DNA from 3 places in the Paenibacillus dendritiformis genome. Region 1 is predicted to be linked to each of the others. Evidence: riboswitches for the same ligand, from Rfam matches in the RefSeq annotation. Region 1 holds a riboswitch; each other region holds the start of a gene.
The links. A riboswitch is a leader RNA that binds a small molecule or an ion and turns the genes downstream of it on or off. The one in region 1 is predicted to bind cyclic di-GMP.
Positions count from the first base shown of each region.

Region 1 (7,609 bases):
CCGACCCACAGCTCCCCGGTCGCCCCGGGCGGCTGCAGCTTGCCATGCGCATTGACGACATATATCGTCGAGTTCCCGATCGGCGTGCCGATCGGAATCGGGCCCTCCCGCTCTTCCTTCAGCTCATAGCAAGTCGAGAAGGTCGTATTTTCCGTCGGACCGTAGATGTTCGACAGCCGAATCGGCGCGCACTCCTGCGCAGCCCGGTAGAAATGCTTCGGGGACATCAGCTCGCCGCCGACGAACAACTGGCGCACCGGCTTGAAGATGGCCGGATTGCGGTCAACGAGCTGGAGGAACAACGCCGTCGTCAGGAACATCGTCGTGACGCCGAAGCGGCGCAGCGCTTCATCCAATTGACGGCTGTCCAATATCGTCGTCTTATCGACCAGCACGAGGCCGATGCCATTCAAGAGGGAGCCCCAGATTTCAAAAGTGGACGCATCAAAGACGAGCGACCCGGTCTGCAACATCCGATCTCCGGGCTGGAAGCTCACGTAATTCGTGTTTTTGACGAGACGGACCACGTTGCGATGAGTCACCATGACCCCCTTCGGTCTGCCGGTCGATCCCGACGTGTAGATAATGTAAATCAGGTCCTCCGCGCTCCCGGCCGGCTCCGGGTTATGGCCCGGCTGATCGGCCCAAGCCGTCGCCTCCAACGGCACCTGCACCGCATCCGCCGGCAAGCGTCCGGACAGTCCGGCGCTCGTCAGCACGAGCCGGGCCCCGCTGTCTTCCAGCAAATATTGAATCCGATCCTGCGGATGATCCGGATCGATAGGGACGTACGCGCCCCCGGCCTTAATGATCGCGAGAATTCCGATGACCATCTCCGCCGTCCGCTCGGCGAGTATGCCGACGGCTTGCTCGCGCGCGACCCCTTGCGCACGCAAATAATGAGCAAGCCGGTTCGCCGTTTCGTTCAATTCCTTGTATGTAAATTGGCGGCCTTCTTCGATGATGGCCGGTTCGTCAGGAGTGCGGGCCGCCTGCTCCTCGAACAGGGACGGCACCGTCCGGTCCTTCGGATAAGGATACTGTGTCCGGTTATGCCTCTCGATGTAGCGCCGGATTTCCTCCTTCGTCAGAAGATCCCACTCTCCGATCGGCTTGTCCGGGGCTTGCGCCGCCTCCCTCAGCATCTGGTTCAACTGTTGGCCCATCCGTGTGGCGGCATCCAGGCTGAAGCGCTCCGGCCGATAATAAATCGTAAATAAAAACGGGCCAAGAAATGCCGCTTCCCGCCCCAAAATCCGGGCATGCAGGTCCCCGTCCGAAATCTCGGCTCTCGTCTTGCCCGGCACCTCGGCATCCTGGCACCAGCAGCATGTGGTAATGTCGCCGCTTGCGCCCGAATCCTCCCCGCCGGTCTGCAGTTGGCCGCACAGCGCCTCCGCCGCGCTCCACAGCGTCTCCTCCGGACGAACCGCCACCAGCACGCCGTCCCGGCTCCGGCTGGCCATCGCAAGAAGAACGACTTCCTCTGCGTTATGGTACCGCGCAACCAGACCGCTCCATGCCACGCCCACTGCAGCCTCCAATGTGACCGAACGGGTGCGTGTCAGCTGTTCCAGACCATCCACGATGGCGGAAGGAATCTCGAATGTATGGGCGTCATAGCCCGTAAGCTGTTCGGTTGTAAATGGAATGGCAGACAAATTGATTCAGCTCCTTCTCATTGACGAACAATAGGGTTGGAACCTATCCAATAATTGTTCCAATGTCCAATGCTCTATGGGCGCAATCTTGGAATCGACACCGCATGCCGTCACACAATACCCGGCATCCAGACCCTCCATTCGGGTAAAGACATATCCCCGCGCATGCCAGACGGACGGAAGCCGCCACGGGTGAACTCCGTCCGGCAGGATCTCCAGTTCATCCAGCGGACCGTATCGTCCGGTTCCGCGGGCTTTGAGATAGCTCTGCTTGGCCGTCCACAGCCAATGGAGAAAGCGGGCGCGCGCATCCGCGTCCAGGCCGGAAGCGATCCGGTATTCCCGGGACGTGCATAACAAACGCGCCTCCTCTGGCTTCATAGGCCTGATCCGCTCGATATCGATGCCGACCTCGCAGCGATCGATCGCCGTCACGATCCAGCAACCCGAACGCGATATATTGAAAAATAGGGAACTGCCTGGGGCCATATACGGCTTGCCGAACCGGTTCCGGATGAATGCGATCTCGTCATTCCTCCTCCCGGTCAGACGGCAAATCTGACAGCGGGCGAGAACTTCGGCGATAACCATGAGATGACGATCCGCACGCCGGCTCAGTCTCGCGTAACGCTCCTGCCGTTCGGCAGACAGGAAGGGAACAAGACGTTGAACCAGGCGATCGTCGGTATGGTGGTCCCAGCGGAGAGCAGCAATCTTCATAGGCTTCAACATCCTCTATAGAAAGAAAAAAGGCTACTTCCAGCAATAGCCTCATCACCATAAAGAACGTGAATGGTCCCCTATTCAACATGGCAACCCGGCCGCCATAGCTCCATGAAGGAGAGTTAGGCCCGAGGCTTTGCGTCCTTGCCTTTCGACAAGTTTGCCTTTATCAAGTTTTGTTGTATGTAAACGGTACGGTTGCTTCTCTCTCCGCGGCAGTAGCTCTCTCTGTATAGCGTCATGCTTCAATACCCATACTACGAATAAAAATATAGATACGAGCGTGAGCCGATAATGCGAAAACTGTTGATTACGAACCGTCATGGATGGAATATTTATTCCTTGAACCGCTTGACGTCCACCATCCAAGATCCGAAGCAGCGGAGCAAGGTGGAGGCCGTCCGTCTTGTCATGTCCGGACACACTGCCAAGGATGTCGCGAAGCAGTTGGGCATTCACCGCCAGACGGTATCGAACTATGTAAAAATTTTCAACGACGGCGGCATCGAACAACTGCTATCCAATGTTGCATCTCCCGGGAAGCCAAGAATACTCACCCCTCAGCAGGAAGAAGAACTGATCGGCATCATCAGCAGCCGCATGCCTTCTCCCGGCTCATCGACAGGCTGGTCGATGCGCGATATCCAGGATCTGCTCGAGAAGCATTTCCAGGTGCAAATGACGCGGACGGGCGTTCGGGATATGCTTCGCAGATTAGGTCTTAAGTACACCTCTCGCGGTTATGTGCTCCATCGTACCGAATAGCTCCTTCTCAGGCTCTATTCAGAATATCGGCAAATATATGTCGATTGATTAACGCCACCCCTTAATAATACGGAGCAAAATTCGACATTGCAACTCAGTATATGTCACTTTTTGATGAAAAAGAGAATAAAACGTAATAGGTAAATAGAATTATATACCTGTTGAGGATCATGATAAATAAGTCTCATTCGAAAGAAAAAGCAGAGATAAGAGAGAGAAATCATTCTGCGGAGACCGCGTGGCTGCGGGGTGTTTTAGGGTTACGTTCTGGCCTTACGGTATCGTTCTGGGGGATTGCATAACAGTGGGGTTAAGGGGCTTCTGTATGTAAACATATGTAATTAAAATTTTTATGAATGTTCCCCCTGACTTTCGTTGTAATAACCCAAGGAATGAATTCTTTCTTTGCTGTCTATGTGTGGGGGGGAAACCCAACAGCCGGGCCTTTGTAAGCTGAAGATATTAAGGCGCTTGATTTAAAAATACAGAATGATCGATGGATCCTCTTCCGGCTGCTTGACTCTCGTTGCTACCTGTTCTCCATATTTCTCATTAATCCAGTTTGGGAAATCCTTATTTCCGATACAAATTACGTAATAAGTATTGATTACTTTGCCATCTACTATTTCTTCGCGATACTCTTTTATAGGGTGATCCTCACTACATTCATGCACCATCTGTCGAACTCATTCTGTAATTTTTTGATCTGAAGAGCAACGTCATCTCTGCAATCCAAATATAGTGTCCCCGGGGTTCGCTCACTTCCGAAACGTACCTCAACGATCATATTTTTCCTCCTTATCAAATATTGGCTTATGGCCAGAAACCATATCTGGATATATTTTACATACTAACTCTGCTGGCTGCAAGTTAGTAATAAGGCTGCATAGATTTCAAGTTGTTGAGAAAGTCCGAGGGATTTTGTGGCACTTTATTTTTTGTGTGGTGGATCTCGTCTCTCAGTAGAAAAAAATCGGTTTAATACGCTATGGGTGCCAAGTTTTGAATAGGGAAATGGACAATCTCCACCCCTTCGTGAAAATCAGGGGTTTTCCAACGGCCTGAACACTGCACCATTTCCCTAGACACGCCTATTCGGTAAGCGAAATCTGCAAAACTGTACGATTTCTCCAGACACGCCTCTAAGCGAAATCCTGCGAAAATACAGCAATTCGATAGGGGCGACTTTACCAAAAAGGGAATCCTGCAACACGGCAGGAATTTCACCCGTATCGCTTCGACTTGAAGGAAAAGGGCCTAAAATGATGTAGATTGCAGCAATTCCCTCCACACGTTCAAGCCCTAGGAGGCAACGATGCCTCCAGGATTCGACGCGGTATCTTGGATCCCGTAAAATCAGGCCGTTGAGAAGCCTATAGAAATTTTCTCCACTTCTCAATAAGCTCTTTTAACATATCCCCTTTTATCAAGCGGGCCGGGCATCCTATGTCATTCTTCATAAAATCTGCAACTTTTCAAAGACAGATTCAATCAAGCGTGCGTATTTACTTTCACAAAGAAAAAGGAAAGCATCGCCAATGGCGCGCTTCCCCGCTCTCAATACTCATCGCTGCACTAGTTATTGTTCATTCTCCGATCGAACGTCTCCAGCATGTCCTTCGCAATCCGGTGTACCAGCTTCACATCTTCGGCTTCCCGGCCCTTCAACAGCTTGACGTGCAGTTCAAGAGTGCCGGCGATGCCCAGACGCTCCGCATCTACGCTTGCCATGTCGAACGAGAAAAACTGTTCGATGCTGACATCCAGAGCACGAATGATTCGTTCCAGTGAATCCAGCGAAATATTTAAGCTGCCGCGTTCAGCGCCGCCGATATACGAAGCCTTCATTCCGCATTGCTCTCCCAGCTCTGCTTGAGTATAGCCCCTCTGTTTGCGAAGCTCGCGAATCCGTGCGCCTAAAAATATTTTCAAGTCCGACATGCCCGTCACCTCACAGTTAAGCTTATAAAAAACTTCCGGGAAGCAAAATACCCATATACATGCTTTTATTGTTTTTAAAACTTATAAATGTTATTATGTTCTATATGAAGTTATTTATGTTTTTTGCGAGGTGATGATGTGAATGTCAAAATCCACAACGTTCAAGACGTCGTACTATGCAACGAATGGAACGAGCATCTCTGGTATCAGTATAAAGGGCTGTACATGCTCAACAAGGAACATATCGTCGCGCTGCAGCGCGAAGAGAGTCTGTACGGATTTGTTATCGTGGACAGTTCCCCTTACAGTTATTTGCAGCCGCTGACCCACGAACGTTCACGGATGCTTCAGCAAGATTACCCCGCCGTCTTTGCCGCCCTCCAGCCATCCGTGATGAATCCAGCCGTACTGCTTCGCCTGATCGCCTTTACGTATAATGAAGTCAAGACCAAAAGCAAGTATAGCATCTGCATCTCCTTCGCCTCCGACGCACATCCGCTGGACGCGTATGCCTTCTTCCTGCAGACAGGGGCCGATTATGTGCATTTCTTGACAGACCGGAAAGACCGCAATTCATAATTGCGGTCTTGCTGTCCTGCTATCGGTACGGGAGCACGGCCGGATTGCTGCTCAGCGGCTTGGTTGAAGCTGACTGACGCCGGCCCATCGGTCCAGTCAGCCAGATGCCGAACGGCAGCCGATCCAGCAGCATCGTAATTCCAATCGACAGCGCGGCGACGGCGGCCCACGTCATCAAGGTCAATGCGGCATGCATGCCTGCAAGCGGGATCTCGCGGGTAAAGCGGGCAATCTGCCCCAAGACAAGCGCATGTACCAGATAACCGCCGAAGGAATACGTGCCGATTGTGTGCAAAATGCGGTAAGCTCTTCCTTGGCGACGGCAGACATAGAGCGCAAGAGCATACATCAGCGGCATTTGAGCGAGGATAAGCAGGAACACCGACGGCTTGAGATAGGTGGAAATATTCAAATTAATGGGTGCTGCCCCGGCCTCCAGCAGCCGATATCCGGCATATGCGTAGAAGATAATGAACAGCAGCAGGCTCCAGGGCACGCTTCGGCGCATCAGATCGCGCCAGCGCTGCACATGCCATGCGCAGACAATGCCCAACGCGATATAGAAGAAATAGAACGGCAGCAGCATCGTCCGGTGTCCGAGCAGCGGCTGCAGCCAGGCTGGCGCATCCCAGGCCGGAGCCACGCTGTAGGACCAGTACATCAGGCCCGCATAGGCGGCGGCCAATGCCCCCAACAACAGGACAACGCGCCGCACGATCTGTCCCTGCCCGGCGGCATGGGAGCGAATCCTACGCCCGATAGCGCGGGCACCCCGATCAAGCCACGGGAAAAGAAGATACAGTTGGAAGATCATCAGGACGAACCAGAGCTGATAACCGTAAGTCGGGGTAATGAATTGCACCGCCAGCAGCCTCCATCCTTCCGGCTCCAGCAGCTGCCCGCGAAGCGTATAAATCCCGTAAATGATGGTCCAAATGGCGAACGGCGCCAGTATGGCTGCCGCCCGGCGCTTCAAAAAGTTCCCGTAAGGTACGGTGTAATCGTAATTATAGAACAGAATAACCGCCGATAAAAAAACAAACGTTAAGGTCCCATACCGGGTAAAATGATAGATCATTCCAAGGAAAATCGCTTGTTCCGCCGGAATGTCCGGCCGGTAAATATACTCTCCAATAGAGTGCTGGAGCACAATGGCGAAAAACGCAAACGCGCGCAAGATCGTGATTTCGTCAATCCGTTCCTTCCTCGGTGCGGCATGAGACTGATCGACTGCCATGGCCAGTTCCTCTCCCCTCCGTCAACAAGGTGATGTGAACCCCATTGTATCTCATTAACCTGAAAATAAGATAAAAAAACACGGAATGTGTACAGAATGACAAAAAACTTTGTGCAGAGCGCTCCCCCGCCGTTCCGCCCGATCGGCAGCATGCCGCTCCTTAAAACAGGGCAGCCTGTTCATTGGGAGGCTATGCGAAATCCGGAGCGCCGGCCGCCCGGCACGACTCCCGCACCATAAGCTTCGCGCGGAAGACCGGCAGCGGATATGCTTCGTCCGGACTTTCCAATTGGTGGATGAGCCGATTCGTCACGTAAGCGGCCATTTCTGTCCGCGGGATGGACATCGTTGTCAACGGCGGACAGGTGTACCTTGAGATAATCAGATCGTCGAAGCCGACCACGGACAAACGGTCAGGAACCGCTACCTGGTGCTGCCGCAGCACCTTCAGCAGCCCGTATGCCATCAGATCATTGGAGCAGAACACCGCCGCGGGGAGATCATCTGCCTCCAGCCATTGAATAGCGGCGGCCGCCCCGGCCTGCTCGGCGAAGTCTCCGCACCATATGCGTGAATCCGGCACCTCCAGTCCTTGACCAAGTGCCGCGTCGAGAAACCCGGCCAGCCGTTCGGACGAGCAGGGCTGTCCGGTCGGACCGGTAATAATGGCTACGTCACGATGGCCCAGCTCAAGCAAATAGCG
Region 1 covers NZ_AP025344.1:1,095,833-1,103,441, reverse strand. Annotated here, with positions in the region: gene L6439_RS04765 (non-ribosomal peptide synthetase) at 1-1,661, opposite strand, end outside; gene L6439_RS04760 (4'-phosphopantetheinyl transferase family protein) at 1,668-2,381, opposite strand; cyclic di-GMP riboswitch class I at 2,470-2,559, opposite strand; gene L6439_RS04755 (helix-turn-helix domain-containing protein) at 2,679-3,149, shown strand; gene L6439_RS04750 (helix-turn-helix domain-containing protein) at 4,725-5,090, opposite strand; gene L6439_RS04745 (arylsulfatase regulator) at 5,229-5,669, shown strand; gene L6439_RS04740 (acyltransferase) at 5,689-6,906, opposite strand; gene L6439_RS04735 (LacI family DNA-binding transcriptional regulator) at 7,097-7,609, opposite strand, start outside.

Region 2 (7,609 bases), 2.3 Mb from region 1:
ATACAGCGTGTCAAGCACGACGGAACAGTATGACGGGGCGCAGATTGTTCTCCCGATACCGGAGGAAGTCGAATATGCCGGTGTCGTGAACAGCGGCGGAGCAACCGCGGTGCATGATCCCGCTGCGGGGACGGTTACGTTTACGTTTGCGGAGGCGCTGGAGCCGGGATCGACGGGAACGCTGCAGGTCAATGTCCGCTTCCCGAATTATGTGACGCCGAACGGGACGGAGGCAACGACGCAGGCGCTCTTCCATAGCGAACAGACGCCGGACGGCAAGCCGTCGAACGAAGTGACTGTCAAAGCGGAAGCATCGGCCGCATGGGAGCTGAAAAAGGAACAGTACCGACCCGTGGCTCATGTGAAGCCGCAGCCCGGAGGCACCGTGGAATACCGGATCCTGTTCTCCGATACGAAAAAGGACGGCTATGGCAATCTGAATCTGGATGACGTCGTGATCACCGATATGCTGCCGGCGGAAGCCGAGCTCTTGTCGACGCGCCCCGAGTATACGGCTCATGACAATGGGAAGCTTACCTGGAACATCGGCAAGCTGGGCCAAGACGGGTCCTACAAAGAAATCTTCGTGAAAGTGAAGTATCCCGAGGATATTTTGAAGGATAAGCCTGATAAAGAAGTCGTGAATCAGGCGGCAGTCTCGTTCAAGCCAGTGGGAGAGAACGAGCCTGTCACGGATGAGGCGGAAGCGAAGCACGGGTTTGTCGATGTGCCGCAGACAGGCAATCTGTGGATCTATAAATCCGTCAACGAAGGCTCCGCCAAGGAATTGATCACGGGGCAAACCATTTCCTATCGAATCGGAGATATCGCCAACCAGACGAATATGAGGCTGGAGAATGCCAAGCTGGAGGATTTGACGCCGCAGGGCCTCGAATTTGTTCAGGTTCAAACAGCGAGATTTGCGGGAATTGATGAGTATGTTATTCAGTACACCGCCAAGGAAAAGCCGGCGGAAGGCGATTGGGAGCAGTGGGAGACGATCCCCGCGAATGCCGAGCCGCGAGTATTGAAGGCCGACGGCAAGAATGTGAGAGGGATCCGCCTCGTGTTCGGCGATGTTCCGATTGATTTCCAGCAAAAAAGCGAGCTGGAAGTCCAGTACAAGAAGACAGGGGAATATCGTCAGCTTGAGGACTACGTTTTTGGGAAATTTTCCGATATACCGTACAAGGAGTATGAAGGAAACTTCCCTGAAATTGATAGATTAAATGGTCTTCCCGAGAACGAAAAAAGCCCTAAAGACCGGAAGCAGATTGTCAACTATGCGGTGATGACCTATCTATTCAATGGCAAGCCGCAGGAAAACGCCGCCAGAGTGAAGGTGCTTGCCGTTGAGGATCGCCCGCTGATTATGGTGGATAAGCAAGTGGCGTCCAGCACTGCATTGAAACCGGGCGAGACAGCCACCTATAAGATTCGGGTAACCAACCCGAACTTGATCGATGTGGATTTTCGCAATCCAATCGTGACCGACTTGCTGCCGAAAGAGCTTGCGTATGTGGACGATTCGGTGCAAGTAACGGGCAGCGAAGGAGTGAATCCGCCGCCACCCCGCTTCAAGTCGGATTCTCAAGGCCCGGAGGGAACGACTTCGCTCACATGGTATTGGGATGACAATGGTCCGCTGACGCTGAAGAAGGGACAGTGGATCGAGCTGACTTTCCAGGCGAAAGTAAGCGCAGGGGTAACGACGGGGACGATTCATAATGAAGTGGAAGTCACGTCCGATGAACATGATTACTTGAACAATTACTATAATTTTGTCCAGCAGCGTTATAAAGACGGCAAATGGTATGTATATGACGGGGCAGACATCCATGTCAACTCCGCGACGAATCTCGAATCCGTCAAATATGTGCAGGGAGATTTGGACGAAGACAATTGGACGAAATATCCGGATACCGGAACCGTTACGCCGGGCGGAAAAATCAAGTATAAGGTCGTCGTGACGAACAAAGGCACCGTTGGGGTCAAAGACGTCACGATTGTGGACGCCCTTCCTCGAATCGGCGATACCGGAGTCATTGACAAGACGCCGCGCGAAAGCAAATGGAGTCCGGTCTTGACGGAAAAAGTAACCGCGCCGAAAGCGGTGACGGTGTATTACAGCACGGATGAATCCGTCTCGCTGGAAGGCGGAAGCTGGTCCGCTGAACCGCCAGAGGATCTGACGACAGTCCGGGCGCTCAAATTCGTGCTCGATAACGACTTGGTGCTGATGCCAGGGGAGAGCAAGGAAGTCGTATGGGAAATGAGCGCGCCGGTCGGCGCTCCAAGCGGCGATAACGAGATTGCCTGGAACTCGTTCGGCTTTACGGCGAAGCGGGCAGATAACGGAAGTCCGCTGCTGCCGGCGGAGCCGAAAAAAGTCGGCGTAAAAATTAAAGATAGCCGTAAAGGCGAAATCGGCGATTACGTCTGGATCGACAAAAACGGCAATGGCATTCAGGATGATGATGAAGAAGGAAAGAACGGGGTAACGGTTGAGCTGTACGACAGCAACGGCAAGCTGCTTAACAAGACGATCACGAATGACAATTTCGACGGCAAGCCAGGGTACTATCTGTTTACGAATCTGCCTGCCGGCAAATACGTCGTGAAGTTTATTCTGCCGGACGGATATAGCTGGACGAAGCCGCATCAAGGCAATGATCCGGCCAAAGATTCCGACGTGATCAACGAGGATGGCTACACGGATGAAATCGTGCTGGGCGACGGCGAGAAGAATCACAACATCGATGCCGGGCTCGTCCCGCTGCCGGTCATGCCGGAGACGGGGGAAATCGGGGATTATGTCTGGATTGACAAGAACGGCAACGGCATCCAGGATGAAGACGAGATTGGCCTGAATGGCGTGAAGGTGGAGCTGTACGATGACAACGGCAGCTTGCTAAAACGCACCACGACGGACAACAAAAACGGCAAGCCAGGATATTATCTGTTCACGGAGCTGCCGGCCGGGAAATATGTCGTGAAGTTCATCCTGCCGAACGGCCATAAATGGACGATACCGCACCAGGGCGACGATCGCGGCAAAGATTCCGACGTCACCCGCGACGATGGCCGCACCGATGTGATTGAGCTTGCGCACGGCGAGAAGAACCAGAATATCGATGCCGGGCTTATCCCGCTGCCGGAAGCGCCAGGAACGGGTGCGCTTGGCGATTATGTCTGGATTGACAAGAATGGCAACGGCATTCAGGATGAAGACGAGGTTGGCTTGAACGGCGTGACGGTCAAACTGTACAACAGCAACCGTGAACTGTTGGCGACGACCGTGACCCAATCCGTATACAAGACGGTAACGGATACCACATACGGGGGCACGGTAACAGGGGATGTATACGGGCCATCCGTAACCGAGGCCGTGTATGATGGCTACTATTTATTCGACAACTTGTCCGCCGGAACCTACATCGTTCATTTTGAACTGCCGGATGGTTACAAGTTCACGATCAAGGGAGCCGGAAACGACCCGGCGCGCAATTCCAAAGCCAATGCCGACGGCTGGACGGATGTTATTATGCTCGGTCACGGGGAGCGGAATCTGACCATTGACGCGGGTCTGGTCAAGTCCGGCGGCAAGCCGGAGCCGGAACGCCCTGATCCGGAAAGTCCGGGTTCAGACGGTGGCGGAACGACAGATCCGGGTTCCGGCGGTACCACTCCGGGCACGAATCCGCCTGACAACAGAGAGACGGTCCCTGGCACAATCGTGGAAGGACCGGACACGGTAGTCGGCGGTGAGACCGATCCGGGTGAAAGCGAACCGGGAGAAACCGTTCCAGGCACACCGGGCACGGAAGAGGAGCCGGGAACGGAAGAGCAACCAGGCTCGAAGGAACTTCCTGCGAACCGGCCGGCAGATCGCAAGAAGCCTGATCATTCGGCTGGACCGATGCTGCCGGCAACGGGCGAGAAATCGCCGCTGGCTTCTTGGATTGGCCTGTTGTTCTGCGCTGCCGCATTGGTCATGTGGCTGTCGCGCAAAAGAATGAAACATAACGAGTAGAGCTATGCTAGCCGCCGCCTGTGCAAGAGGCGGCGGTTTTCTTGTAATCCTAGCGGCTCGGCGTGAAGAAGTTTTGTGTATAGTAAGCTTGATACGGACCGCCGAAGGAGACTCCGACGCCAAGGCGCTCGAAATCGCCTAAAATGTTTTTGCGGTGCCCGCTTGAATTCATCCAGTTCTCGTGGGCGAAGATGGCGCTTGTTTGTCCGGCGGCAATATTTTCTCCAGCCGCCTTGTAAGTGATGCCGTCTTGCTTCATCCGATCGAATGGAGACTGGCCAGCGGGATTGTCGTGCGAGAAGAAGCTGCGCTTCATCATGTCTGCGCTATGCTTTCGCGCCGTTACCGCAATCTTGTCGTTCCACTCAAGCGGTTTTTTACCTTCGCGAACCCGGACGGCATTGGTCAAATCCAGCACTTCGCGCTCAAAGCTTTCCCGCAATCGTTCGCTTGGCTTGCCGTAAAAGCCTTTGAGCGACAACTCGACGTTCTGATCGATAACCTGGATCGAGGTAACCGTATTTTTTCGGCTCAGATCGTAAAACAGTGTGGCATACGCACCGCCGACCTGATGCATGGTGTATTCTCCGCCGTTGTCCTTGAACTTATAAATCGTATTTCCTTTCTTGACACTCGCAAGCGGGGAGCCGTAAGCGGCTTCTGCTTCTTGCCTCGTCGATCCGAAGCCGATTCCGCTCGCGGACGTCCAGTCCTGGGCGTTCGTATACAGGGCAACCACTTTGCCCTGCTGCACGCCGACCTGGATATAACGTTGGTAATTCTGATTGTATATGTACCATTCGAAATTGTATTCGCTAAGATCTTTGCGCGCGGGTTCTCCGAGAATACCGAGCAACTCCGATTCATTCATCCCGATTGAGATGCCTTGAAGCTTGAATTCCGTGCCGCTCATCGCGCTGGCTCCGGCGGCTACTGGAGCGGTGCGCAGCGCCCCGTCCGCTGCCGGAATGCTGTCCGCTTCCGCAGTGGCGAGTGAAAGGGTCAGGAAGAGTCCGATAGCCATTACAGCGCAGAAGAGTGCGGATACATGCCGTCTCGCTGTTCGTGTATGTTGTCTGATTATGGCTGAGTCAGGGTTGTGTTCGGTCGTATATCGATGTGTACCCATAGCTATCTCCCCATTCTATATCGAATTGGATCTACGCTAGAATGAGATGATAGACGGGGGCGCTCATGGAAATCAAAAAAGCGCCACCCTAAAGGCGGCGCCAAAAAGACGCAACAGCTGTCGCAATTAGGGCAACCCGGCTATCATCGCATGCGTGCATGCCTTAGACCCGTGGCTTTGCGTCCCCTGCTTTCGCTAGGGTTTGCCATTTATCCATTTTTAGCGTATCTATTCTATTTTTATTCTATCATCTTTTAGATGGAACGTACATACAATTTATCCTTTTTTGCTGCTGAAAATAGAAGATTGTCGAAATGAAAGACCGTTTGCTAGATTTTAAAACGGAAAAAAGAGCGGCAGCAGCGCCACCATGGCAATGCCAAGCAGCAGCTGAAGCGGCAATCCGACCCGGATATAGTCCATGAAAGAATATTTGCCGGCCGACATGACCAACGCGTTGGGCGGGGTCGAGAACGGGACGGCGAAGCACATGCTGGCCGCAATCGCGACGGCGAACAGATACGGATGCGGGTTGACGCCCAACTGCATCGCGGCCGTCATCGCGATCGGAGCGACCAGGACAGCGCAGGCGGTATTGCTGATGAACAGCGTGAGAAGCGACGTCGTAAAATAGATGCCTGCGAGCAAGGCGAACGGTCCGATACTCCCGAGGGTCAGCACGAGCTTCTGCGACAGCAAGGCAGCCGCGCCTGTCTTCTCGATCGCGATCGACATCGGAATCATGCCGCCAATGAGGACGATGCTCTCCCAATTAATCGTCTTGTAGGCGGACTCCATACCGCGAAGACACCCCGTGGCAACCATAAGGACGGCCGCGATCATGACGGAGATGACGGCCGGAAATATCTCCAGGATGAGCAGCGCGATCATGAACAGCATGATGCCGGCCGCGAGCGGCGCTTTATGGTTCATCGGCATCTCGGCAGCCGTCTCCAGCGGCTGGCCGACGACGACGACTTCCGACTCTTCCTTTGAGAGCCGGGCGATGCTCTTCCACGTCCCTTGAACGAGCAGGGCGTCCCCGAATCGGATTTTCTCGTCTTTGAGCTGATTCAGCAAGTACTCTCCTTTGCGCTGAATCGCCAATATATTGAGCTGATATTTCTCGCGGAACCCCAACTGCTTCACCTGCTGATTGAGCAGCGGGGAATTCGGCGGCAGCAGCACCTCGGCGATGCCGATCTGATCTGAAGCGTACCGCTCGGTATTCGGCTCGGCGGCTTGATCGATCTCGGCGGTCTGACGGTCAAGCAGTTGAAGCCCGCATGCTTCGGCGAAGTCTTGCACGCGCTCGAATGGACCGTATACATACAAAATATCTCGGTCCTGAATGACGGTCGCCGGGCCGGCTATCTCTTGATTGATCGTCTTGAAGAACGGGTTCTTGTTCGATGTCCGGCGGCGAATCTCGATAATATGAACCTGATAACGGTTCGGAATATCGAGCTCCTGGAGGGAACGGGACACAATCGTCGCTTCCTCCCCGGCTTGCACGCGGTACAGATTCTGAGACAGCTGATACTGGCGGGCAAGCTCATGCAGCGATCGCCCGTTCCGCCGGCCGCGGCCTTCGCCTTCTCCCTTCGGAAGCAACCTGCTCAGAAGGAGCAAAAAACCGGTGCCAAGGAGGAGGCATACGATTCCGATTGGCGTGAAGGAGAAGAAGGACAGTTCATCGAATCCCGCTTGGGCGAGCGTCTCGCTGATGACCAGGTTGGGCGGCGTCCCGATTAAGGTCAGCATGCCGCCCATGCTGCTCGCGAACGCAATCGGCATCAACAGGCGTCCCGGGCTGATGTTGGCGCTGGCAGCCAGACTGACGACGATGGGCAGCATGACGGCGACGGTGCCGGTATTGCTGACGAAGGCGCCGATCAGCGAGGTCGCCAGGATAACGGTCATCAACAGGCGCGTCTCGCTGTGGCCTGCGAGTTGAAGCATCTTGCCGCTGGCCACTTTGGCGAGCCCCGTCTGGAATATCCCGCCTCCGACGATGAACAAGCCGATCATCATGATGACGACGGAATTGGAAAAGCCGGACAACGCTTCGTTCGGCGTCAATATTCCAAGCAGGACAAGCAGGATCAAGGAGCAGATGGCGACCAGATCCGATCGGATCTTTCCCGTCATGAAGAGAATTGCGGCCATGGCCAAGATGATAAGCGTGATGATGATGTCTGAATTCATGGGTACGGAATATAACCCCTTTCTGTCAAATCGATGGTAGCAAGGAAATCTTGTAATTGACATACTCTATAATACTTTCAAATCTCAGCATAAGGAATGAATTTTATGGAAAAATGTCATTTACAGCGGAATGAAATAATGATACTATAAAGTATAAAAAGGAAAAATGTATAAAATTGAACAAATAATGTCGCAAAATGCCGAATCATTCACTCGATTGTCAGGAGGCAGATCGCAAG
Region 2 covers NZ_AP025344.1:3,424,677-3,432,285, reverse strand. Annotated here, with positions in the region: gene L6439_RS15065 (SdrD B-like domain-containing protein) at 1-4,033, shown strand, start outside; gene L6439_RS15060 (CAP domain-containing protein) at 4,083-5,162, opposite strand; cyclic di-GMP riboswitch class I at 5,290-5,379, opposite strand; gene L6439_RS15055 (SLC13 family permease) at 5,499-7,370, opposite strand.
Region 2: linked by a shared signal. The riboswitch ahead of L6439_RS15060 (CAP domain-containing protein) and the one ahead of L6439_RS04760 (4'-phosphopantetheinyl transferase family protein) in region 1 are both predicted to bind cyclic di-GMP.

Region 3 (7,609 bases), 900 kb from region 1:
GCCAATCTCGGTTTTGAGACCGCGATTATTTACAGCTTGTACCAACCTCTTGCCGATCGGGACGAGGCCAGGATAAAAGCTTTTATGCATTTATTTCGAAAAGCCTATCTGTTCATAGGTATGATTGTGCTCTTGCTGGGGCTTTCCCTGATTCCCTTTCTCGATGTTTTCATTCAGGGGGAAACGACGGTTTCTCATCTCGAACTCATCTATGTGTTATTTCTGCTCCATTCCGTGTCCACCTACTTCTTCGCTTATAAACAGGCCATTATTGTGGCCGACCAGCAGCAGCATGTGATATCGCGAATCCATAGTGTGTATGTCATTGCCATGAACACGATCCAAATCATCGTGCTTCTCTGTACGAAAAACTACATTCTATTCCTTGTGATCCAGATTGGAATGAGCGTTCTCAGAAACAAGTATATTTCCCGCGTGGCCGACCGAAAGTACGAATTCCTGAGGGAGCCGCTCAGTACTCCTCTGGACAAAGGAGAGAAGAAGACCTTTTTTCAAAATCTGCGCTCCCTGCTTATGTACAAAGTGAGCGGCGTTGTCATCAATGGGACGGATAATCTGATTATTGCGAACCTGTTTGGCGTCATATGGGTCGGACTGTATTCCAATTATTATTTGATTCTGACAACCTTAACTACGTTTCTCAGCTATTTCTTCTATTCTCTAACGGCCAGCGTAGGGAATTTGAACGCTACGGAGGATAAGGAGAAGAAGTTTTTCTTCTACTGTGTGTTACGCTTGGCCAACTTTTGGGTGTTCGGGCTTTGTGCCGTCTGTTTGTGGAACTTGCTCGATCCCGTGATTATTTTATGGCTCGGAGGTTCTTTTGTCCTCGGCAAGGAGACCTTGCTTGCGATCCTGCTCAATTTTTATACGACGGGGATGCAAAATGCTTCGACCATGTTCCGGGATACGACAGGCATGTTCCGAAGGGGAAGGTACAGCCCGTTGATCGCAGCGGCAATGAACATCGCATTATCGATTACGCTTGCACGCTTCATCGGGATGCCGGGAGTGTTCCTCGGAACGGTCATTAGCCGGTTGCTAACCTATTTTTGGGTTGATCCTTATTTGCTTCATAAGCACGTATTCTTTCAACCGCTGCGCCCTTATTTTACCCGTTACGCACTGCATGCCGCGTTAGTTCTTCTGGCGGCATCCTTCTGCGGCTGGATTGCAGGCTTGTTCACGCTGCCGCTGTTATGGGATATCGCCGTCAGGGTCCTGCTGTGCCTGACCGTAACGAACCTGATCTTCTATGCGTGCTTTCGCAAATCGAGGGAGTTTATCTACTTAACGAACATAGCCAAGGCGAATCTGGGAAAGCTGTCGATCCTTACTAAATTCAATCCGGTCATACGGAGAGAGGAGACAAGGTAATGGCCATTATGATCACGGGTGGCGCCGGTTATATCGGAAGCCATACTTGCGTAGAAATGCTGGAGGCGGGATATGAAATCGTCGTTCTTGACAATTTCTCCAACAGCCATCCGGAAGCGATTCGCCGGATCTCGGATATTACAGGCAAAGGATTTGCTTTTTATGAAGCGGATCTCCTCGACGAGCAACGCTTGAATCGGATATTCGAGGGACATCGCATCGATGCCGTGATCCATTTTGCCGGCCTGAAAGCGGTTGGGGAATCGGTTCAGGTGCCGCTTGATTACTACCATACGAATCTTACCAGCACGCTGGTTCTGTGCAGGGCGATGGCCAGGCATGGCGTGTATAAGCTGGTATTCAGCTCATCCGCCTCGGTATATGGGGCACCGGACTGTGTTCCCATTTCGGAGGAAGCCAGCCTTGGGGCGGTGAGTCCCTATGGAAGAACCAAACAAATGATTGAGCAAGTACTGCAGGATCTGGCTTCTTCTGACCCGAGATGGGGAATTTCCATTCTCAGATATTTCAATCCCGTCGGTGCACATAAAAGCGGAAAGATCGGAGAGAGCCCCAATGGGACGCCTAACAATTTAATGCCGTTTATTACGCAAGTCGCCGTAGGGAGATTGCCGTCGCTCAAAATATACGGCTCCGATTACCCTACAAAAGACGGAACGGGAATCCGAGATTATATTCATGTCGTGGATTTGGCGCAAGGCCATCTGAAAGCATTGGAGCATTTGGATCATACAAATGGGGTCGAATGTTATAACCTGGGTACGGGCCAGGGGGTTACGGTGCTGGAGATGATCCATTCCTTCGAGAAGGTGTCGGGGGTTCAGATTCCCTATGAAATCGTGGGGCGAAGACCGGGGGATGTCGCGATTTGCTATGCCGATCCGACCAAGTACCTATTGAACCTGGGATGGTTCCCGAAATACGGCATCATCGACATGTGTGAGGATAGCTGGAATTGGCAGGTTCATAATCCGCAAGGGTATTGCGAGAGGATCACGGCCGGGTAATCACCGAATTCGACAAAACTAGTGCTCCAGAGACGACATACTATGACACCATGAAACGTCAAATGTCGTGTATAATGCTACTTAATAAGTATATATTAGGAAACGATGAAATGCGCTTTTGTCTGGGCACTTTAGGCGCGTGGAGTTAGTGGTGCAACCGGCCGAGTAAATTCGGGAGGCAATGCAATCATGGTTGAAGCGGTTCCAGGTAACAATGAACAATTGGACAAGGATTGGGTAGCTATTATCTTAACTGCACGACAAATGGGCCTTTCCATTGAGGACATTCGTAAACTTCTTCGCGATTTTCAGGCACAATCTAATCCCGAATGGCCGCTCCATGTCAATTCAGAAGCATAACTCGCGAGCGTTGACATTAGCGAAAAGAAATCTCCTTTGTTGAGGCGTGTTTACAGATAATGCGCGGTGGACTCAACAATCGGAGATTTCTTTATTCCTGGCTGCCTCAACGCTAGTGGGCATCACGACTCTTCGCGTGTTAGCTTCCACTTATTATATTCCAAAAATTCTTTGAATTGCTCTTTGCTTACGCCAGAAGCCATCGCTTCTTTTACAAGATTAGTCCATTCTTCGTCTAACGCCTCAGCTTCATTCGAGGCTTCTTTATCTTGCAGCAGCTCTTCAACCGAGACCCCAAGAATAACGCTAATCTTCTCCAGAAATTGAATGGAAGGATTCTGCTGAATTCCTCTTTCAATTGAGCTTAAATAGGATTTTGCGACACCGGCTCTTTCGGAGAGTTCTGACAGTGAGTAATTTTTCTTCCTTCGAAGGATTTGAATCCGTTCTCCGATCATGATTTAACCTCCGTGTATACATCTGCTTGTCCCTATTATATCCGATTTGTGCCACCTCCGAAAGCGGCTACAACGGATAGACGGAAACAGGATTCACCTCCTGATTTTGTAAGAGATTAACAAATATACTCTTTTTTTCTGAGAATAATGACAAAAAGGTTCCCTGTTCAACCAATTTCCCGTCATGCATAACTAAAATTTGTTCCGCGTTTTGGATGGTGGACAGCCTATGGGCAACCACAATGACCGTAATGCGCTCCTTCAACCGGTGCAAAGCGGTCAGAATCTTTTTTTCATTCTCCGTATCCAGTGCGCTTGTCGCCTCATCCAGGACAAGGATCGAAGGCTGGCGGATGATGGCTCTTGCCAGCACCAGCCGCTGCCGTTCCCCTCCTGACAGACGAATGCCCCGATCTCCAATGAGCGTCTCCAATTGGTGAGGAAGCTTGCGTACAAATTCAGCTGCCGAGGAGAAATCGAGCGCTTCCCACAGATCGTTCTCCGTGGCGCTCGGTTTAACCATCAACAGGTTTTCTCTTATGCTCGCATTATAGAGAAACGGATCCTGCGCCACATACCCGATGGAGCGTCTGTACGCGAGCAGATTTTCATTCGTGATCGCCATGCCATCCACGAGGATTTGACCGGATTCAGGCTGCATCAGGCCCATAAGGAGGTCGATCAACGTGCTCTTGCCGGCCCCTGATTTGCCAACGATAGCGGTCATCCCTTGGGCAGGAATATGAACGCTGATATTTTGCAAAGCATACACAGGCCGCTGCGGCTGATAACGAAACGAAAGATTTCTGACTTCGATTCCTTGCATAACGAACCAAGGGCCAGGTCCCTGAGCGGGCGATTCGGTAAGCGCGATCGCCTGATCTGCGGCCAACTGGCAGTCATGCTGCAATTGCTGAAGAGCCTTGAAGGCGGGGATGGTCGAAGCCAATTGTTCCAGCTTGGACTGGAGGCTGGTAAATCGCGGCCACAACCTGGCAAAGACCAGAATAACGATCAACAAAGACGGTCCCTCAGCCGGAAAAAAGCGAAATGACACAAAGATAAATCCGGCAATAAGCAGTGAGGACGATATTTTATACAACAGCTGGGAATTCAGCCTTAGCCGCACATAATCCAGCTGCTCTTGCATGGTTCCTTCGGTAAGCTGCTGGTGCCACTCCAAGCGGGAGGGTTCCAGGTTGTTGCTCTTTATATCTTTCATTCCCTGAAGCTGGTCAGTGATTCCCGCCAGATAAGCTTGGGCGAGCTTGGACGTATGGCTGCCGAGCTGCTTGGATTTGCGAATAAATCCGCGGGAAAGAAAGGCAAGCATGGCTCCGCAGGCAATCACGAACAGCGTTATCGTCGGTGAGATCCAGAAGGCGAAAATAATCTGAACGAGGGTAAACAAGGCAGATGTAATGAATTGGAGGAGCAGACTGATTCCCCCCAAGACTCTGGCGGTCTCGATCGTAAGGGCATTCACCAGATCGGAAGTTCTGCGGTGTAGGAAAAAAGACCATTGCGCTCTTAGAAGAGCGCTGTAATTCTCGTAACGCAGCTGTCGGCTGAAATGTTGCTCTATCTCGGCATTGCGGATCGTAACGGCCCGATGAATGAGGTTTTGAATGACGACAATCAGCAGGTAGACCGTGAGAATAATGGCTAGGGAAGAAGCCTGCGGCAAGCTGTGCAGGATGTTCAAAAACTGCAGCCTGTTCTCCCAAGCCGGCTCTGACAACAGAACGCCGCCAACCGTAAGCATGGGGATGAGCAGAAGAAATGTCATGCCTTCCAGGAGACTGCTGATCACCATGCCAATAATGTTGATGCTTAATCGTAACCCTGCCGTTTTATGAAGCCGCTTCATGTAAAGCGTAATCGAGTTCATAAGTCTGTCCCTGCGCTTTTCGCGAATTTCTCCACCACGACGAACTGCTTCATCATCTCGGCGCCGGTAATGTATATCGAGCCGCTGCGGAGCCAGGCGTGTGCGATCAGTTCGCCGTTTTTATTTTTCCCGGTCCCCAAATATAAAGTGCTGTTCAGGTTTCTTTTCTCAAGCATTTTCATGCCTGCTATCGCTCTTACCAAGCATTTGCTCTCCCAGAACGTGTGCCGGCTCGCGATATGGATCGCGCTCCGAATATGCTTCATGGTTTTTGTATCCGACGGATCATGGACTTCCGGCGTTTCCATGGATCGTCTCCCCAGCAGCGGCGAGATCTTCGCGAACGGAAAATACAAAAGAATGCGCGCCCACCCCAAATAAAGATAAGCTTCCGCAAATAAAAGGAATGTCTTCCGGTCGAACAAGCATAACCATATCCATCTTCTCAACCGGTTCATAGCCGCTTCACAAGCCTTATCAACCCTTCACGTTCCAAATCCGAGAGGAACAGGAGAATGTCTTCCTCGCATTCCGGCGGCTCTACCTCATAGTCGGATAAAATGGATCGAATAATATGTTCCGCCTTCACGGGCGTGACAAGCATGTCCCAGATCTCGCCGCCAAGCGTACCGAGATTATAGTATTTTCCCTTCTGGACGCTTAACATCACTTTTTCGCCGGCCATATCGCTAACGATATGGCCCTCGCATTGAACAAGCGTATCGACAGGGGCGATCGAATGAAGGTTGCTCATTGGTCATTCTCTCCTTGCCGGGTTATGTTTAAGATGACAGATGTCAGATCAAGCGCGCTGAATCCAACCATGGGGCGGTGCAGACGGTACATCCCGATCTGGTGAACGAAGGATGTCAGGGTCTTGAAGTGCCATTCCATCAATCCCAGCGGCTGCACCAACAAATTACGGTACGTATGGTGGAAGAGGACTCGTAAGCGATCCAACCCCTGGATCGGCGCACTATGAGTCGCTGCATCCCAGGGAACCAACTCAAAGATGCTTGCCAAAGGAAGAGGTTCATCATGAAAGTTGGACCCCGCGGGCACGGCAAATTTCGTATTACGCTCATAAAGCGGGGTGTAACTGGCATTGTCCATTCCCATGTGCTTCAATGTGTCCGCCCATAATTTTTGCTGAGGATAAGATGGAACAACCCAGGGAGAGCCTTGAGTCATCACGACGGGAATAACATCATCGCTAAGCAGCGGATATCCTTCGGACATCAGGTGCAAGGCCAAGGTGGATTTGCCCGCCCCGGAGTCGCCGATAATGGCATAGGCCTTCCCGTCAATAGCCACGGCGCTGCCGTGCAAAGGCATAATTTTGCGCTGCAGCAATAGAATGCCCATGCAAGTCCCCAGAATAAAAAGCCGAACCCAATCCTCTTCCGCCTGATCGAACGGAGAGACCAGAATGGAGGAGCCATCCTGTACCGCATATATAGCTGCCCCAGGTACCCGAAACATAACCGTACGGCCGTGATCCAGAATAGCCAAGTTGCCATAGGAATGAATGGTGCTGTTCCAGAGAGGCTGCAAGTCTGTCCGCCGTACCGTAATGTTGTCCATAGGCTCGCGCTCGCTAGCCTGAGGCAGTTCCGGTAATGCAAAGTCGCTCTCAATACGGAAGCCAAAAGCTTTATAATGGTCAGTCCTTACCGCTGCTCGTTCGGTCATGCTCATCTCTCCAAGGTTTTTTAAATGAGAACAGGGGAACCCTTATACCCGCTGAGAAGTATAAGGGTACCGCATCATAACCGCATTCATTAAGCCTGTTGTCTAGCTATCCATCGGATCGTAATGCACGTCTTCATCCGGGTCCGGCTGGAAAGCATCCGGCGTAGAGGTACCCGGCCCAGCCATGGTCTGATGAACATCCAACACTTCAAGGGACGGCTTGCTGTACGGCTTTTTCATGGTTACACCTCCTTTCCAGAGATTCTTGACAGGAATTTATGGAAGATGAACCCGCGCATCAGCACGCGGAACTTGAGATCGAAGGCAAGCTCCGGCCGCGGATAATCCCGGATATCGTCCAGCAGCTCCTGAAGCAGGGGGGCATTCAGATAATAAGAAGTTCGCGGATCGCCAATCATCTGTTCAAACTCCCGGATCAATCCACTCCACTCGGGCATGAGTCTGAACACGCCGTAAGCGCCCTGCACGCCGCGTCTTTTTCGATTTAATCTCACCTTGTCGGGCAGGTAGCGGGCGGTTGCCCTGCGTATGAGCGAACGGTCGACGCCTTGCTGAACGAACTGTTCATCAGGTACCGACAGACAGAAGCGGACGACCCGCAAATCATTGGTGGGATCCCTGTCCCAGATTTTATGCTTAAGGGAAAGCTTCGTGCCGATCGTTCCGTTAATATTCCAAAAGTACAGTTGATTAAAGTGGTCTTTGCGAATGTCATACGCATTCTGAGTCGATGATCCCCAGACGTCCATGCCGCAGGCCTT
Region 3 covers NZ_AP025344.1:194,407-202,015, forward strand. Annotated here, with positions in the region: gene L6439_RS00900 (lipopolysaccharide biosynthesis protein) at 1-1,398, shown strand, start outside; gene galE (UDP-glucose 4-epimerase GalE) at 1,398-2,426, shown strand; cyclic di-GMP riboswitch class II at 2,516-2,598, shown strand; gene L6439_RS00910 (anti-repressor SinI family protein) at 2,616-2,786, shown strand; gene L6439_RS00915 (helix-turn-helix domain-containing protein) at 2,909-3,244, opposite strand; gene L6439_RS00920 (ABC transporter ATP-binding protein) at 3,312-5,135, opposite strand; gene L6439_RS00925 (lasso peptide biosynthesis B2 protein) at 5,132-5,593, opposite strand; gene L6439_RS00930 (lasso peptide biosynthesis PqqD family chaperone) at 5,590-5,889, opposite strand; gene L6439_RS00935 (aldolase) at 5,886-6,827, opposite strand; gene L6439_RS00940 (paeninodin family lasso peptide) at 6,930-7,067, opposite strand; gene L6439_RS00945 (asparagine synthase-related protein) at 7,070-7,609, opposite strand, start outside.
Region 3: linked by a shared signal. The riboswitch ahead of L6439_RS00910 (anti-repressor SinI family protein) and the one ahead of L6439_RS04760 (4'-phosphopantetheinyl transferase family protein) in region 1 are both predicted to bind cyclic di-GMP.